One region of the Alistipes provencensis genome, then DNA from elsewhere that is predicted to be linked to it. Evidence: riboswitches for the same ligand, from Rfam matches in the RefSeq annotation. Region 1 holds a riboswitch; each other region holds the start of a gene.

Region 1 (4,522 bases):
GGGTTACGGCTTGTGCCGGAACCGTTCCGTGATATCCTCCATGCCGCCGTCCGGCCCGACCTTGTAGAGCCGCTGGTTGGTCGTCGGCGCCGTCAGCGGGCCCCGTTCCTCGACCCAGCCGCCCAGTTTGATGTAGTCGAATGCCGCCGTGTCGATGCCTTCCGGCAATTCGTCGCGGCCCGAATACCACCCCGTGTGCAGGATCGGGAAGGTTTTGCGCACGACCCCGGCCAGCGCCGCGATTTCGTGCGGCGCAGCGTCGCCGCCCATGAAGCAGACGCAGGTCACCGAGCGGCCGTAGCGGTCGAGCAGGCCGTGCAGCTCCGTCTCGTCGAGTTCCCGCCCGGCATCGGCGGTCAGATGGGGGCTGTGGCACCCCGGGCATCGGTTCGGACAGTTGGTGATGTTGATCGCCAGCGTCGTCTCGCCCGGAATCTCCGCGAATACGACGTCGAAATTATGATACCGGACCATCTACTTCGCTTGGGCGTAAAAGCGCCGCGACGCCTCCTGCTGGCGTGCCGCCGAGAAGTTCGAGACCCGTTTCATGTATCCGATCACGCGCGTCAGGTAGTCCAGATCGTCCGAATGGCACTCGGGACACTCCTTCAGGTAGCGTTTGTCGATGTGGCCGCACTTGTTGCATACCGTGTTGGGGATATTGAACGTGAAGTAGTTGCATCCTTCGGTCGCAGCCACGCGCAGCAGGTGGCGGTACTGCTCCTGCGAGAGGTGGTCTTCGAGGTTCATGTGCAGCGCCGAGCCGCCCGTGAGGTGGTCGATATACCTGCGGCCGTGGAGACGGAACTTGTCGATGACGTTCAGCGACTCGTCCTCCACGATGTAGAAATAGGAGTTGTAGCAGTCGCGCGGCACGACATAGCCGTCTTCGCGGTCCCATTTGGCATGTTTCACGCCGACGTTCTCCGCCGGGATCATCTCGCAGTTGAACATCAGCTCCTTCGTTCGGTATTTCTTGTTGTAGCGCTCGATCAGTCCCAGCAGCTCCTGCACGAACGTCGCGTAGTCGTCGTTGTCGTTGATCGGAATGCCCAGAAACTCCGCGGCCTCGACCAGTCCGTTGACGCCGATGGTGAGGTACTGGCGCGAAAGATTGATGTAACCCGCGTCGAACAGCGGCAGCATGCCCTTGGCCTGCAAATCCTTGAGGTTCTCGTTGTAGGCCGTCTGCACCTTGTGGACCAGATCCACCACCTCTTCCAGATATTTCAGGTAGTGCATGCCGTTTTTCACGGCGTACTGGATGCAGCGGTTCAGGTTGATCGTCAGCACACTCTTCGAACCGGTCGAGACGCCGCCGGCCCCCAGCGTGTAGCTGAAGCCGTTGTCCTGAATCTCGTTCCGCAGGCGGCAGCACGACGACAGCGAATCGGCGTTGTCGCTGATATAGGTGAAGAACGAGTGGCCCGCGGCGTACATTTCGGCCGTGATGTCGCCCCACTCCCTGTCCATCACGTCGCCGTCCTTGGTGAGCAGCGCCATCGTCTCCACGGGGAAGGTCAGCACGGTTTTCGTCCGCTCCTTGTTGAACCACGTCATGAAGCGCTTCTGCAACCACGACAGCGAATCCCAGTGGGGCTTCGAACCGTCCGGGAAGAGGAATTCCCCGAAGAGCGACTCGAAATAGTAGCGGTCGTAGTAGGCGACGTTCCAGAACACGGCCTGAAAGTTGCGCGCACCGGTCGGCTGGTTGATCGAGTAGACGATCTGCTCGAAGCAGTCGGTAATCATCTTGTCGATCGTGCGGTGCTTGTTCGAGAGGTCGACGACCTTGTCGGCGTGCTTGTAGTAATCCTCGCCGTACTCCTGCTCGATGAAGTAGTTCATGTACATCAGGAACTCCGGCGTGGCGCAGGCCCCCGAGAGCATCGACGACACGATGAAGACCATGTTGACGAACCCGCCGCAGAACGATTTGAGGTTCGTCGGGCGCGTCGAGTTGCCGCCGACCGACAGCGTGCCGTTCAGCAGCCACGGATACATCGTGATCGAGGCGCAGTAGTTGGCCATCGAAGTCTCGTCGTTCTTGTAGATGAAGTGGTCTTTCAGCAGACGCAGGTACTTGTCCGCCAGCTCCTTGCCGTACATCTCCTTAATCCGGTCGGTCAGCAGGCGGCGGTTCAGGCGGATGAAGTTCTGTTTGGGCAGCTCGCCGATCAGCGTGGCGATGTTCTTGTTCTCGACGTTGGCGTTGGCGTCGTACTTCGAACCCGTGGCGGGGTTCTTGGCGTCGCAGTAGTTGATGAGGAATTCGAGTTTTTCGCGGTCCTCGCGGTCTTCGGTGTGTTTCTGGCGGTAGAGCATGTAGCTCTTGGCCACGGCGAAATAACGCTCGGCCATCAGGGCCACCTCCACTTGATTCTGAATCTCCTCGACCGACATGCCGTCGGCCACATGCACGCGGCTCAGTACCGACGTGAGGTCGTCGTCCGTGGCGTAGCCGCCGACCGAAAGGAACGCCTTGCTGATGGCGCGTTTGATCTTCTCGACCGAGAAGGGCGCACGTTTGCCGTCGCGCTTGATGATGTAAAGTTCTGAAATACCCATATTCTTCTGAAATCTGTTATGTGTTCTGCATGTATGCGGAAAAGTGTCCCGGTCCTCTCCGCGCGTTGCGGACAGGCCCGTTCGGTCTCCCTCGATGTTGCTTTGTAATAATCTTGTTCGGGTATCGCCCTATATCCCGAAGGCTGGTACCTATCCCGGCAAGGCAGGTCTTCTGACTCGCTCCGCCCGCACGCCTTCCCGTCCTCGCGGACAGTGGCCCTAAGAGAGTGCGGACCTTTACGGAGCTTACAGCTACGGGAATAGTCCCTGATTTTCACAGGAGTTCCCTTTTGATCCCATGCCGGCTGCGGCCGGCGGAGAACCTTGCACGGAAACAAATGTAGACATAGTTCCCCGACGGGCAAACGGGCCCCTCTTTTTTTCTTCAACAAATTGTGAACAAAAAACGCGGACCTGCGCCGCAGCCGCTTCCGGACGGGATTCGGAGCATTCCCGGCCGACGGCTTCCGCCGAAAACGAAAACCGCCCGCAGACCTTGCGATCCGCGGGCGGTTCCGTTGTCCGGACTCCCCTATCGGTAAATCTCGTTCAGCAGGCGCGCCAGACGGTGGCCGCCGCGCAGGAACTGCTTCTCGATGACGGGCGTGTATTTGAAAATGTAGTCGTATTCGATCTTCGTGCCCTCGGGACTCGACGCATAGATCTCCTTGCAGATGTCGTGCGTCTCCTTCACCCAGTCGGCGGGCTCTCCGGCCGTGATTTCGACGATCTCCTCGTCGCTCAGCCGGTCGATCTGCTCTTTCCACTCGGTGTAGCTCCAGTTGCGCACGGCTTCGGGCAGGTTCGTGTCCCAGACCGAATGCAGGTTGGTCTCGCGGTCGAAGAACCGCACCGGGCGCAGGTTGCCGCCCAAATCGCTCAGGCGTCCCAGATGCATCGGGCAGTGCATGTCTCCCACTAAGTGAACCAGCATCTTGAGGTTCAGCGTCTCCTCGTCGGGAGTGAGTTTCCCCGATTTGAGCTTTTCGGTGATTTTGGTTACCGCCTTCAGCACGTCGCCCTTGGGATTCTTGGGCATGGTCTCGATCGTCTTGCCCTCGTCCACATTGAGGTAGTGCCATGTTTTCGAATAGGCATACTCGGGCCAGTAGCTGGCGAAGTCGAGCCAATTCGCGAAATAGACGGGTGAATAGCCTCCCAGCGCTTTATGGACCTTTTCGGCCGCTTCGGGCGTCAGGTGGCATTCGGCGATGTAGGCCGTTACGTCGTGCCCTTTCTGTCCCCACGCGAACGCACCGCGGGCGAAGAGGAGACACAAGCCTACGAGCAGGTAGTTTTTCATGGATATGACGGGTTTGCAGTTTGTGCGTTACTCCATTATCAGTGGTTCATCGTGGCGAGGAACTCCTCGTTGGAATCCGTCAGGCTCATCTGCTTTTGCAGGAACTCCATAGCCTCCACGGGGGTCATGTCCGAGAGGTATTTGCGCAGCACCCATGTACGGTTCATCACGTCGCGCGGCAGCAGCAGGTCTTCGCGGCGGGTTCCCGAGGCGATGACATCCACGGCCGGATAGACGCGCTTGTTGGCCAGCTTGCGGTCGAGCTGCAATTCCATGTTGCCCGTACCCTTGAACTCCTCGAAGATCACTTCGTCCATCTTCGAACCGGTGTCGATCAGCGCCGTGGCGATGATCGTCAGCGAACCCTTCTCCTCCGTGTTGCGGGCCGCGCCGAAGAAACGCTTGGGCTTGTGCAGGGCGTTGGCGTCGACACCTCCCGAGAGCACCTTGCCCGAGGCGGGCTGCACCGAGTTGTAGGCGCGTGCCAGACGGGTGATCGAGTCGAGGAAGATCACTACGTCGTGACCGCTCTCGACCATGCGCTTGGCCTTGTCGAGCACCATCTCGGCCACTTTCACATGGCGCGAAGCCTGCTCGTCGAACGTCGAGGCCACGACCTCGGCCTTCACGTTGCGGGCCATTTCGGTCACC
Region 2 (4,522 bases), 2.6 Mb from region 1:
CGCACCAACGCCCACATCACCCGCGAATCGATCGCGGCGTTCATCGAGACGCTCGACGTGGCGGAATCGGTCAAAGCGGAGCTGCGGGCCCTCTCGCCCTCGACCTATACGGGTGTATTCCGGTAGGCCGTCCACCCGAAAAACAAAATGCAGGGCCCTTTCGGAGCCCTGCATTTTTCATTATATCACGTCGCTACTCCTTGCAGCAGCGCACCGTATAACCGTAGGAGCGATGTGTGTCCAGTTCCGGATTGATCGACCCGGAGGAGGAGCTGAGCTGCTTCTTGATAAACAGATAATAGGACTTGGCCGCCGTAGCTTTCGACGACCAGTAACCGCCCGAACCGCCACTCGTGGCCCGTTGGCCGACGATGGCCCCGGAACTGTACATGCGGTAGCCCTGCCCCGGATACCAAGCCGTCTGCCCGTTGTAGGTATAGGTCACGCCATAGTTTTCGACATCCCATGCCGACACGCCGTCGATGTAGTCGCGTCCCGAACTCAGATTCTCCCATGCGTCTATATCCGGCACCTTGTATCCCGGAGGGCACGGATCATTGAGCAGTTTGGCTTCGCCCCACAACTTCGCGCTGGGCTTCGACAGCCAGTTGTAACCTGTTCCGACGGTATTGTTATAGAAAGTCATCGGATTGGCCGCGGCAGCTTCCGGCGTCACAGCAGTTTTGGAAAAGCCCCACATCAGGGTCTCATAGGCGGGATTTACGACGGTAAGCCTTTTGGCTTCGCTGAAAGCCGCCGAACTTGCCGGCACTTCAGTCGTTTCACCCCAGTAGAACGGGTCCTTGCGCCCCCACTGGTAATACATGCCGTAAGCATCCGTACTGCCGACGGCAGTTCCCACGGCGCCCAAGTTGCGGTCCATAAAGACCACGCCGTTCTCATAAGCCATCGTCTGCGGGGCGTCGGTCACCCAGATGTGCCAGCTCCACACGATCGCACCCGCCTGCACGAGGGCGACCAGCGCGTTGCCTTTGCCCTCGCCGACCGTGAAGACGATCTCCCCGGACTCCGCATCGAGGGCAACGTCCGAAACCAGCCCTTCCCGGTCGGTCCACACCCAGTCGGCCGTCATGCCGTCAGCGATCTCGATCGCCGGGTCGAAACCCGCCGAAGCCGCTTCGCCCGCGCCGTTACCGCGCACTTTCGCATTGAACGCATAGGTTCCCGGAGCCGAAACCACATAGCAGTTGGCCGTTCCCGAGGCGCTCAGGTCGTCGACCTTCGCCGCCGAAAGCTCTCCGCCGTCGGTCAGCGTGACTTTCACACGGCCCTCCGCCGTCGTCACCGAACGGAACAGAACCACCTGCACCTCCTCCGACGCTTCGATCGGCTCCCCGGCGGCATCCATGATCCGCCACGGCGCCGCCTCGCCCGTCGTCACGGTCCAGTAACCCTTGTCGTCGACATCCGTCACCGGCACGGCGCCCGAAACGGGCATCCGTGCACCCGAAGCGTCTTTCAGCCACGGCGCATCCTTTTCGGCGGCAAGCGTCCAGTAATAAATATCCTCAGCGGCGGCAATCCCGATCAGCGGGGCTTCGGCAGCCTCCGCATCGCAGGCGACGGTCACCTCCGTACCGTCGCGGAACGCGACGAGCGTTCCCGTTTCGCCCTCCGTCACGGCACCGACCGCCGAGCGCGACATCGCACCGGTCAGCTCCCGGAGCGCAACGAGTCCGGCATTGAGATCTTTAGCCTTCTGTTTCAGTTCCGGGGAGACGGGATTGGCGGGGGGGGGTACATCGTCGGGACCGTTGCCCGAATCGCTTTCACATCCGCCGAGGAGCAGCGCCCAGACGCAAATTACGAATAACTTTTTCATCATGCTTTGTTTTTTAGTTAAATGGTGTTGTCTGTTCCGTCCGGACCGACTTTCCCGACGGCGGCAGATGCGCACAGGCGGGAGCGGGGACAGAAAGTCCCGGCAAAGCATGGCGACAACCTTTTCATCCGACCGTAAAAAGTCTGTCCGAAGAGGTTTGCTGCTGATGAAAAAAGCGAAAGCTGTTAACAAATTGCGCGCAGGCACAATGCCGGCGGCATGTCAGGCGCTCCCTTTCTCCGCAGGAGCAAACACTCTATCGTGCACGGCAGGTCTTCTGACTCGTCCCGGATGCGGCGCCTTCCCGGTTTTCACCAGTGGCTCAGATTGTCGCATCCTTTCGTGCCCCCGAGGGGCGGGACTCACAGCAGCGGGAACTGTTGCCGATTCACACGGCATTCCCTTTTAATTCCCCATGCGGGGAAACCATTGCAGGGACAAAGATAGGCTTTTCCCGCCGGGAAGCAAGCGAATCCGGCGGAATATTTGCCCAGAGGGCCTCAAAGTCGCGTAAAAAGCCTTTTCAGCCCCGGACGACGGTTTTCAAACAACCGCTCTCCGACTTTGGCACGGGCTTTGCGATTACTTCAATCAACTGCGGCACAGCAACCGCAGTGAGGTTTCTTCATTTATTTAAGTTTGGGTTAGTAGTTTTAGGAGGGCAACCTCCGGGGGCAGCAGGCAATCGTGACGATTCCCTGCTGTTTTTTTGCGTATCTACCCGTCGCAGCGAGGAGGCGGAGAGGCGCAGAACCGGGCCGAAAACGTGGTAACCGTCCATTGCCTTTACCCATGCAGCGCAGAACCGAACCGGAAACGTGACAACCGGCCACCGCCCCTAAAACCCGGCTCTTAGCCGGGCGGGTCAGAACTCGACCGTGACGCCCAGCGAGGGCAGGAGCGTGCCGCTGACCTGTTCGAGACGTTTCATGCGGTAACGCTGCTCGGCGGCCGGGGCCGAGGGATTCTCGATCTCACCCGTGGACATCAGCACGTCGGGCTGGCGGAGCTTGCCGCCTGCGACGTTCTGCAGGTCGATGTAAATACCCAGCATGCAGCGGCGGAAATAGAAGACCTTGTCGATGCGCACGTCCAACTGGGCGAAGGCATCGAGCCGTCCGGCATTGTATTTCGAATAGTCGTAATAAGGCCGCCCCTGAGCATCCCACGCCTCGACGAGCGACGATTTATCCTCGTCATAAGGCGTGTAGGGTGCACCGCCCACAGCGCTCAGCTTCGCCCCGACGCTCCAGTGGCGCGGCAGGTCGTAGGTGCCGCTGACGTTGACCACGAAGCGGTTGTCCCACGCCGAAGCAATCCACGGGGCCGAGCGGTCGTTGCGGTACTCCGAGCGGAAGAGGGTCACCGACCCCACGACGCTCACGCGTCCCGGAATCTGCCAGCGGGCCATCGCTTCCACACCGTAGGCGCGTCCCTGCGCCGAGGAGACCAACTCCTCATTGCCCACCACGCCGTAGTCGTTGCCCTTGCACGAGAGCGGAATCCCGTCCGTGACCGACAGGGGCACGTCCCCGTAGCGTTTGTAAAATCCCTCGACCGAGACGATCAGCCGGTCGCGCAGCCGCCAGTCGACGCCCGCGCTGAAAATCCCGACCCGCATGTAGTCGAGCGACCTGTTCACCAACTCACCCTCCTCCTTGAATCCCAACGCCGTATAGGCCGGCAACTGGTAGTAGAGCCCCGCACTGCCGCTGACCGACCACGCCGGAGCCAGCGCATAGGAAACCGAGGCCCGCGGCGAAAGCTGGTTCCACGGCCGGGCCATGCGCCCCGAGTAATCGCACCCGTCGGCCCGGAGCCCCGCCGAAGCGGTGAACCGCTTGTCGGCCGAGGCGTATTCGGCCCCGGCGAAAAGCCCCCAGCCGACGATTCCCAACTGCGTATTGTAGTCCGACAACTGCGTCCGGTCGGTAAAGAGCCGTTGCAGCGTGCGGTTCGTGTAATCGGAATAGTTCACCTCGACACCCTCGCGGACGGTCCAGCGACCCAGATAGGAGCGGTTCTCGGCCCGCAAGGTGGTCTTCTGCTCCACGGAGCGCAGCCGGAGCGTCAGGTTGTCCTCCGACGAGGAGTCGTTGCGCAAGTATTTCAGATTGCGGTTGTTCAGGTAGTTGTGGCTCAGCGTCACGGTCTGCACATGGCGGCCGGCATAGTGGCGCCACGAAGCCCCCACCGTGAAGGTCTCCTGCCGGATGCGGGGCAGGTAGCTCAGCAGGTATTCGGCGTCCTCGCCCTTTTCGTCGACGTTGAGCTTCATGTTGTCGAAGCCGGCCAGAGCCAGCACCGTCAGTTCGTCGTGCTCCGAAAGGCGCGTCTTGACCTTCACCTGCCCGTCGATGTAGTTGGGCAGGAACGGCAGCCCCAGCATCTTGAACAGCAGTTGCAGGTAGGACTGGCGAAGTGAAAACAGATAGGTGGTCTTGTCACCGATGTGGCCGCTGCCGCTCAGCCCCACCTCCGAGGCCCCGAGCGTGGCCTTGAAAGTCTGCTTCTCGGCATTGCCGTCGCGGAGGCGGAAATCCAGCACCGAACTCAGCGCCCCGGCCCGGTCGGCGGGGAAAGCCCCCGTGTAGAAACTGATCTCGCGCACGAGGTCGGCATTGACGATGCTCACCGGGCCGCCCGTGGCGCCCTGCGTGGCGAAATGGTTGATGTTGG
Region 3 (4,522 bases), 1.2 Mb from region 1:
CGCTGTCCGGCAGGGGCGGCGATCGAGAGATACTGTTTGGCGGTGTTTTCGATGACCACGCTCCGGGAGGCGTACCAGCTCCCGGCGATCAGCAGCAGCGCGGCTGCGGCCTGCATGCAGCGGCGCACAGCCGGCAGGCGGAGCCATTGCGGGCGCGCAACGGGTATCGGCCGGCTGACGGGGCGGGGTGCGTTGACGAGGGTGGTATTGTGGACGAACCACAGGGCGTTCAGCTCCTGTTGGTGTTCGGGATCGGCTTGCAGCCAATCCACGACGGCCTGTTCCTCCGCATCCGAGGTCCGGCCGTCGATATATTTGTATAACAACTCTTTCTCCATACATCCATAAGGTGCGTGGGCGCGCCGGATGGACACGAAAAAAAGGCGGTTCGGGTTAAATAAATTTTATTAAAAACGCATCTCGCTGAGAAACAGCGCAATCAGCCAGACCGGAAGATAGTCTTTCAGGGCCTCCCGCATGATGCCCAGCGCCCGCTGGATGGCGGCTTTGACGTTGCGGACGCTGATGCCTGTGGCGTCGGCGATTTCCTGATAGGTCCTGCCTTCGAAACGGCTGGCGACGAATATTCCCCGCATCGGTTCGGGCATGCGGCCGATCTCCTCCTGCACGATCGCGGCGACCTCCGAGGCGAAGAGCTGTCCGGGATCGCAGGCCTCCAGCGCCGCGATGCGGGCCTGAATGCTGTGGTAAGCCGTCGTGTGGATTTTCTGCCGGATGTTCAGCCGGTTCTTCTCGTTGCGCAGCCACTCCAGACAGCCGTGCTTCACGGCGCCCAGCACATAGGCGGGGACGCTGGCGCTGATGTTCAGTTCCGCGCGGTGTTCCCAGAAGTAGAGGAAACTGTCGGTCACGATATCTTCCGCCACCATGCCGTCGCGGACGTATGATTGTGCGATACGGATGAAACGCGGCTTGTAATCAGCGTACAGGCCGTCGAAAAATTCGCGGGTGATATGTCGGACCGGGGGCGTCATTCGGGCATATGATTATCCAAAGATATAATTTTTATCCGCATGAAAAAAATCATTTTGCAAAGTGCAAAGAGAAAAGCCGGCCGAAATACTCGGTCGGCCCTTTCGGTTTGAAGCGCGCTGCGGTTATTCGAGCCGCTGGTAATAGTACAGCTCCCGGTCGTCGTCGGCCAGCACTTCGGGGTGCATGATGGCGATCAGGTCGTGCAGGACGACATCGGGGCGCACGACGCCCGATTCCCAGTAGTCGTTGCCGCCCGCGGCGTTGAGCCGTTTGTTGCAGTTGTAGACGGCGCCGGTCTGCACGCACCGCGTTCCGGCGAATTTCGGGTATTGCGATTTCAGTTCGCCGAGCGACGATGCGCCGCCCGCATTAAGCCACATGTCGGCCTGTGCGGTGAGCAGGTAGGCTTCCTCGAGGTCGATCGGCTGCGAGCGGTTCGAGGTGTTTTTCCTGTAAATATAATCCCCGCCTGCGTCGGCTATGAGCCGGGCGACGTAACTTTCGGTCGAGGCCATGAACCACGATCCGGCATAGGGCGTGTTTATCATCACCTTGGGATCGGGAGCCGTGGCCGATGCGACCCGTTTTTTGAGCGCATTGTAGCGTTCGGGAATCGGAGTGAAAACGGCTTCGCCTTTTGTCCGGCTGTCGGTGATCTCCGAGACGGCGACCAGCCATTCGGCCTTGCCGAGTGGCGACTCCTCGAGGTATTCGCCGATGTAGACGAACGGGATTCCCATTTCGCGCAGTTTCGGCTCCATGCCGCTGGCGCCGCTCACGCCGAACAGCAGCACGAGGTCGGGCCTCTGCGCGAGCAGCAGTTCGTAGTCCACATTGCCGTCAAAGCCCACGTCGGCTACCGCGTCGGGGTGTGCCGTGACATAGGCGTTGGTGATGTAGTCCCGGCCGGAAACCCCGACCACGCGGTCGGCCTGTCCCAAGGCGTCGAGCATGGCGATGTAGGTCGAAGACATGCAGACGATGCGTTTCGCCCCGGCTTCGACGCTCTGTCCCGTGAATCCGGCCGGGGGCGTTTCGCCGTTGCGGGCGATGAAGAGCATCGTTTCGGCGTTCTCGGCGCCCTGCCACGGGTTGAAGACTTTCAGCAGGGTGCTCTGCCGCCCTTCGGCGCCGACGATCTCGAAGCCGGAGGCATGCGACGGGGCGTAGAGCGTCTGTGTGAAATCTTTCAGGTCGGCCGTCTGCGATCCGCAGGCCGCGGCCAAGGCCGCCAGAAGCGGCACGAGGAATTTCAGGAGTCTTTTCATTATGCGCTGGGGCAATAGTTCGCTTGGTCAAATCATGGATTCTACAGCCACCATGCAACGAGACGGAATGAAAGCGTGCTTTACATCTGTTGTCCATCCGGGCCCGTTCTCCGCAGGCTGCGAAACCAATCGGTCATGCAAGGCAGGTCTTCTGACTCGTTCCGGTTTCGACGCCTTCCCGGTTATCCGCCAGTGGCTGAAGATTGTCGATCCCTCGTGTGCCCGTTTCCGGACAGGAACTTACAGCAGCGGGAACTGTTGCCGACTTTCACGGCATTCCCTTTTAATCGGTCGGAGGCTGTGGGCCCTCTTGTCGAACCTTTGCGCGGCAAAGATAGTAAAATTTGGAATCCGAAGCGGAAAATGCCGGGAATTTAAAATGAGAAAGCCTCGTAATCGTAGAATTACGGGGCTTTCTCAATACAAGACATATCAGAATCGGACGATGCGAACGGAGATGTCCGTTATCCGGAAGTCGTCTGATGGGGCGGTGATCCCGAATGCAGGGACAGTGTCGAAGATCAGCAACTGGTGGCGGGTATGGCGCGGAGCGTCTGCCGTCGGCAACACGAAGGTCTGGTTTGCGAGCGTGACCGTGGCTGAGCCGCTCCATTTCAGATTGAGATAGATTGCGCCGAACTCGATCTTTCCGGCTGCGATGCTTTCGGCTGCGATTTTTGCCGTATCCCGGCCTGCCGACAGGTAGAGCGTTTCGCCCTTGCCCCGGAAATCCGGAGCGAGCAGGTCGGTCGATACATAGTCGATGCCGGCGTTGTTGATCCGGTCGAAATGTTCGAAATCGTCGGCGTGGGATTCGGTTTCGAGTCCGTCGGCCTTGGCCCGTGATACATGGCTGAAATACTCTTCCTCCCCGAACCGCGTCGCACTGATCGCCATGATGGTGCCTCCGAGCGATGCGATGTGTTCGTAGGTGCTCTGGTAGAGGATGCCCATGAGCGGGATGTCCCGGATGCCCATTTCAAGGCGGATGTGGTCGTTGGCGTCGTTGTTTGAGGTGACGATGTAGCCTCCGCGGCCGAATACCCGGTCGGCAATGGCTATCAGCCGCGGATAGACCCAGTCGGGGGTGACTTTTTTCGGCTCGATGAACGTGCGCAGCCCGCAGTTGCGGCACTCGGTGCAGAACTCTTCGAGGGTGAGCACCCGGGTTCGGTATTCGGGCCGTGCAGCTTTGAGGAGAAAACTGTCGCGGAGCTCCGCATAGCTAATGTCCGAGACAGCAACTTCTTCGGGCACGGGGCGGCCGTCGTTGTAGGTGAATGTGCGTGTCAGATTGGCGTCGTGGACGGCCACGAGTATGCTGTCGGAGGTCCAACGGACGTCGGTCTCGATGCAGTCGAACCCGGCCCGTGCGGCGAGTTGGATGGCCTCGCGTGAGTTCTCGCCCGACAGGGTACAGTGCATGGTCGCACCCCGGTGGGCTATGAAATGCCGTCCGGTTTCCGTCGGGGTTCCGGAGCATCCTGCCGCGATCCACGACAGCAGGAGTAATATCGACAGCCTGCTTTTTAGCATGACTGTTATTTTGAATTGTACGGGCCGTGGATGGACGCCACCTTGTATTCGAAGTCGGTGTCGTCGAGCATGTAGACATAGTATTCCGCACCGCCCGGGGCGACCCGCACGACGATGTGCCCGTTGTACCCGGCGACGTTTTTGTAAAGCGCTGCGTTCTCGGTAAGGGCCTCCGGGTGTATGTTGGTACTGAAGATATCCTTGGTCCAAGCATAGGGGTGGGTGGCGAAACTGCCGTTGACGATGGAGGTCAGCAGGGGAATGTCCGGCTGCTTTTTGTAGAAAGCCTGATTGATGATCACCCGCGGTGAAAATTCACAGTTCTGCATCTGGCTGCCCCAGGCGTTGTTGCTCAAGTGGTGGTGTGCCTTGAACACCTCGAGGCCTCCCTTGGGAATGAAGTCGCGGTAATAGTAGGCTACCCGGTTCTGGGGGCCGGAAGTGAGGTCGCCGCAGGCGATGTAGTCGAATTTTCCGTAGCTCAGGTGGAATCCGCAGGATGCAGGATTACCCTTGCCTGCATTGGCGTTGATGACAGCGCCCTTTCCGGTGGAGGAATCGAGGTTCCAGACATAGCCGTTGGCTACGATGTTGAAGATGCGGAAATCGGGATACTTGCTTTTGTCCTTCAGGAGCGTAATCTGTTCTTCGCCTGTGCGAAACCGGTCGGCTGTCATGCCCTTGTTCGCTACGGCCCACTTGACGAACACCTGCCAGTCGCC
Region 4 (4,522 bases), 590 kb from region 1:
TCCGACCGACTACACCTCGACCTGCTATTACTATTACGACAACGTGCTGATGGCCCGGTTCGCCGAGTTGCTGGGCCGCGACGGCGAACGTTACGCCCGCAAGGCCGAACAGTTGCGCGAACTGATCAACACGAAGTACTACGATGCCGAAAAGGGCCTCTATGCCAACGGTTCGCAGGCCGCGCAGGGCGTGGCGCTCTACATGAATATCGTTCCCGAGGGCGATGCGCAGCGTGTGGCCGACAACCTCGACCGCATGATCGCCGAGAACAACTATTTCCTCGATTTCGGGACCATCGGCAGCAAGACCGTGCTGCGCATGCTCACCCGCTACGGTCATGTCGAAACGGCTTACAGGATGGCCTCCCAGACCGAGGCGCCTTCGTGGGGCTGGTGGGTCAGCCAAGGTTTCACGACGCTAGCCGAGACGTGGACGCTTTCGCCCGAGTGGCGCGACGCCTCGATCAATCACGTCTTTCTGGGCGACGTCGCCGCGTGGTATGTCAACGATCTGGCGGGCATCAACTTCGATCCGGCGGCTCCCGGGTTCGAACGCATCGTCATCGCTCCCCATTTCGTCGGGGCGCTCGACTGGGCCGCGGCATCCTACGACTCGGTGCGCGGCGAAATCCGCTCGGAGTGGCGGCGCAGCGGCGGCCGCGTGACGCTGAAGGTCACCGTACCGGCCAACACGACGGCCGACATCCGGATCGACGGTGAGACCGTCGCCACGGTGGCCGGCGGTGTTCATGAATTCAGGTTCTGATACACCCGGCTGAAAAAGAGCGGCAGACTTCGGAAAGTCTGCCGTTCTTTTTTGTTTCGGGGGCCTTGTCAGAGGTTTTCGTCCTCGAAAGCGAACACCTCGGTCGAGACCTCGCCCAGCGGTCCGGAGTTCTGGCTGATGCCGGTCTGGACCTTGATGAAGTCGATGTATTTGAGGTTGGCGGCGCTGCCGTCCGCATTCACCGCGTTGGCGATCTTGAAATAGTTTTTGCGCTGGTCGCCGTCGGAGACATTTCCCGCAGCCTGATCGCTGCCTGCATTGTCGGCATAACCCCAGTCGTAGGGGTTGTTGTAGTAGTCGCCCGTGATCGGATGGCGCGTCGTGTTGGCGGCCAGCCGCGTGCCGTAGAGCGTGTAGCTCTCCATGTCGATCCACCCCGGGTAGTAGCCCTGCTCGTGGCTGCTGTTCCGCTCGACCGTGCCCGCGTTGCCGCGGTTGTCCTTCCATTGGATGCCCGTATTGTCGCTCTTCGGGCGGTAGTAGGTCATGGCGTAGGACGTGAGCGTCTCCGGCTTGCCGTATTCCGAACCTTTGAGCTCGTACCATTCGTCGTCGGGAAGCCCGTTGCCGTTGGTGTCCTGCATGACCCATACGATGCCCGGTTCGGACGACTGGGCGAACTGGTTGCCCGCGATCGAGAAGTCGTTACCGCCCTTGTTTTCGATGCTGTGGTCGAAGCCCACGACGATATAGCCGCCCCATGCCCCCAGCGACACATAGTAGTTCTTTTTCTCCCCGGCGTTTTGCCGGAGCAGTTCCTGAGCTTTGGATGCGGCGGCGTCCGCCGAAGTGATGTCTTTGAAAACGCTTTCGTTGATGAACTGTCCCGGCGCCGGGGTGTATTCGTAGACCTTGTCCGAAAACCGACTGGTTCCGCCGGAACGCTTGTGCGACATTTCGTCGCCGCAGCAGGTCACCACGGCGGTGGCCGTCGCGGTCTCTCCGTCGTCGTCGGTAACCTTCACCGTGACCGTATATTCTCCCTCGGCCGCAGGGGTGAAGGCAAAGACCTCTTTGTCCCCTTTTTCGGGCCGGTCTTTTACGGTCCATTCGAACGTCGGATTGTGGAAATGTTCGAGGACGGGACGCAGATAGAGCGTGCGGTCCTGCGATACGTTCCGGGCACCTTCCTTGCCGAACCGGAGGGAGGGCGCCGGGAAAACGGCTGTTACCGTGAAACGCTCCACGACCCGGATCGTGATGCTCTCCGGTTCGGATTTGCCGTCCTCGTTTTCCGCATTGAGCGTCAGTTGAAAATTGGCCAATTCTTCCGGCGTGAACGTGTAGGTGGCGTCGGTCCCCACCGTTTCGCCGTCGAGCGTCCACACGAAGGTCGCTCCGTCGCCGTTGGCGATCGTGGGGGCGATCGTGGTTTCACGGCCGATCTCCACCTCCATCACCTTGTCGTCGCCGACGGGGAACGAGATCACCGGGGGTTGCAGCCGGTTGACCTCGATGCGCAGCTCCTCCGAGGCCGATCCGTTCGGGTTCTCGACGCGGAACGTGAGGTAGTAGACGCCCGCTTCCCGGGCCTCGAACGTGAAGGTCGGGCCGGAGCCGGCCGGTTCGTCGTCGAGGAGCCATGTGTAGACGGCGCCTTCGGCGTTCCCGACCGTCGGGGCGATCGTCACCGATTTGCCCACTTTTACCGGGTAGACGCCTTCGGGATTGTCCAGCGTGATGACGGGTTTGGCCCCGCCGTCGGTGATTACGCCGTCCTTGTTGCAGGATGCGAGCAGTGCCAGAAAGAGCGCCGCCGTTGAAAAACAGAGATTCCGGATCATATGGTTTGCCATTTTTACAGTCGTATGCGCTGGGGTCCGGGACGATATAGACTGAACGGGAACGCTGTACGACGAGGCTGCCATTCGATCTCTGCCCGAAACCCGCGGGTGCGAATCCATGTCAAGGCAGGTCTTCTGACTCGTCCCTGTTGCCGCGCCTTCCCGGCTTTTGAGCCAGTGGCAGCGAATGCGGCAACCGTCGTCTCCCGCAGAGGGGAGGGGACTTACAGCAGCAGGTACTGTTCCGGATTCTCACCGGATTCCCTTTTCATCGGCCGGGGCGCGTGCTGCGCCCGATCCGAAACCTTGCGGGGGCAAAGATACGGGAAAATCCGTAAAAAGCCGCATCGTTGTGCGGCTTTTTACGGATTCCGGTCGTGGAGGCGGAGCCTACCACATGTAGAGCACCATGTCGCCCGGGTCGAGCGTCAGCGTGCGCTGGTCGTTCGAGGCGAGCTGTACGGAGCCGTCCTTGCGGATGCGGCGTACATGCGGCTGCGTGCCGATGTTGAGGTAGCATTTTTCGTTGATGCTGGTGTTGACCACCATCATGAAGTGGTAGTCGTGGTTCTCGAAGAACGAAACGCACGCCGTGTTGGTGTCGCGGCCTACCGACAGTTCGGTGATCTCGGCGGGCAGTGCGCCCAGCGCATGGGTGTCCAGCGGCAGCGGGGTGCCCATGTGGTAAACGCCCGTCACCTTGTTGCCCTTGAATACCCATGCCAGCCGCTGTACCTCGTCGAGCAGCGACTTCACGAGGTCGTAGGTCTCGGTGCGGGTGCCGTCCTCGGCGATCGGGCCGTTGCGGTATTTCCAGATTTCGGGGTCGGCCACCGTCGGAGTCCAGTAGGTGAAGCACTGAAGGGCCTGTGTGCCGTAGGCGAGGTTGCTGTAAGCCTGAAGGCGCAGGTCGTCGAGGGTCGGCTGCGGGTAGCTGGTGTGGGGTACGGTGAGCATGAAGCTCCAGAACTCCATTCCCGAGCGGAGCGCCCGGTCGCGGACGATCTCCAGACACTGATACCATTCGCCGAGGATTTGCCGCGGACTGTCCGCGACGTTCGGGTCCTTGATGATCGGGTATTTGTCGAACGAGAGGAACGTGATTTCGGGAACCTCGGCCATGTAACGGTCGATGTACTCGTTGTAGTCCTTCACGCCGAGGGCCGCATAGTGCTCGGGGCCGCCCGTGGGGAAGATGTTGGCATAGCAGATGTGGTTTCTGTCCACATGCTGGATGTCGGACATCATTTTGGACATGTTTGCGAACTGCGTCGGGTGGGGTTCGTCCATGACGAAGTATCCGGCCAGCGCAGGATGGCTCTTCAGCCGGTTTACGGCATCGAGACGCTTGCTTTCCGTATAGAGTTCATCGCACTCGACGATAAGCTTGATATTGGTTTTGGCGGCGTAGTCGAGGCACTTGAGGGCTGTCTCGACGTTGCCCATGCGCGAATAGTTGAGCGTGATGCCCATCTGCTCGGCCTCTTGGAAGCGCTCGACGCTGGCGAACGACGAACGCACGCCGTGCCATGCCACTACGGGAATCTTCTCCGAGGCGGGGATTTGCGTGGGGTAGTCGTTCGATTTGCCGCCGTCGTCGTCCTTGCAGCCGGCAAGGGCTGCGAGCGATCCGGCGATCAGGGCGGTCATAAGGAGATGTTTCATGGTTGAATTGAGGTATTGGGATTAATACTTGAAGATGTAACGGTAGCGGAAGCGGTCGCCCGGGGCCGAATCGCCGTCGCGCATGCATTCGCGGATGTCGCCGTCGGCGACGGCGTTGTCGATCCACTTGAAATCGACCGTGAAGTCCCTCACATCGGTGATGCCGAGCTCCGAGAGCGGGATGGCGATCTCCATCTGGTTGCCCGAGACGGCGTAGTCGACCGTCGCGGCCTCCTCCCAGTCCCAGCCGCCCTTCGAACGCTGGAGCGTGGTCCGGTTCTCGCCG

What was found. Region 1 has a riboswitch for cobalamin ahead of nrdD (anaerobic ribonucleoside-triphosphate reductase). Riboswitches for the same ligand answer to the same signal wherever they lie in the genome.
Region 2: linked by a shared signal. The riboswitch ahead of BN5935_RS01840 (PL29 family lyase N-terminal domain-containing protein) and the one ahead of nrdD (anaerobic ribonucleoside-triphosphate reductase) in region 1 are both predicted to bind cobalamin.
Region 3: linked by a shared signal. The riboswitch ahead of BN5935_RS06905 (ABC transporter substrate-binding protein) and the one ahead of nrdD (anaerobic ribonucleoside-triphosphate reductase) in region 1 are both predicted to bind cobalamin.
Region 4: linked by a shared signal. The riboswitch ahead of BN5935_RS09390 (PKD-like domain-containing protein) and the one ahead of nrdD (anaerobic ribonucleoside-triphosphate reductase) in region 1 are both predicted to bind cobalamin.

Annotation. Positions count from the first base shown of each region.
Region 1 is NZ_LT559262.1:2,995,167-2,999,688, forward strand. Features, by position in the region: gene BN5935_RS11735 (radical SAM family protein) at 4-474, opposite strand; gene nrdD (anaerobic ribonucleoside-triphosphate reductase) at 475-2,568, opposite strand; cobalamin riboswitch at 2,714-2,910, opposite strand; gene BN5935_RS11745 (S1/P1 nuclease) at 3,101-3,871, opposite strand; gene rho (transcription termination factor Rho) at 3,910-4,522, opposite strand, start outside.
Region 2 is NZ_LT559262.1:425,984-430,505, forward strand. Features, by position in the region: gene purB (adenylosuccinate lyase) at 1-126, shown strand, start outside; gene BN5935_RS01840 (PL29 family lyase N-terminal domain-containing protein) at 194-1,843, opposite strand; cobalamin riboswitch at 2,094-2,289, opposite strand; gene BN5935_RS01845 (TonB-dependent receptor) at 2,709-4,522, opposite strand, start outside.
Region 3 is NZ_LT559262.1:1,759,457-1,763,978, forward strand. Features, by position in the region: gene BN5935_RS06895 (FecR family protein) at 1-338, opposite strand, end outside; gene BN5935_RS06900 (RNA polymerase sigma-70 factor) at 408-995, opposite strand; gene BN5935_RS06905 (ABC transporter substrate-binding protein) at 1,119-2,264, opposite strand; cobalamin riboswitch at 2,389-2,603, opposite strand; gene BN5935_RS06910 (glycerophosphodiester phosphodiesterase) at 2,697-3,800, opposite strand; gene BN5935_RS06915 (ComEC/Rec2 family competence protein) at 3,806-4,522, opposite strand, start outside.
Region 4 is NZ_LT559262.1:2,404,211-2,408,732, forward strand. Features, by position in the region: gene BN5935_RS09385 (family 78 glycoside hydrolase catalytic domain) at 1-766, shown strand, start outside; gene BN5935_RS09390 (PKD-like domain-containing protein) at 835-2,571, opposite strand; cobalamin riboswitch at 2,680-2,895, opposite strand; gene BN5935_RS09395 (hypothetical protein) at 2,962-4,236, opposite strand; gene BN5935_RS09400 (glycoside hydrolase family 71/99 protein) at 4,258-4,522, opposite strand, start outside.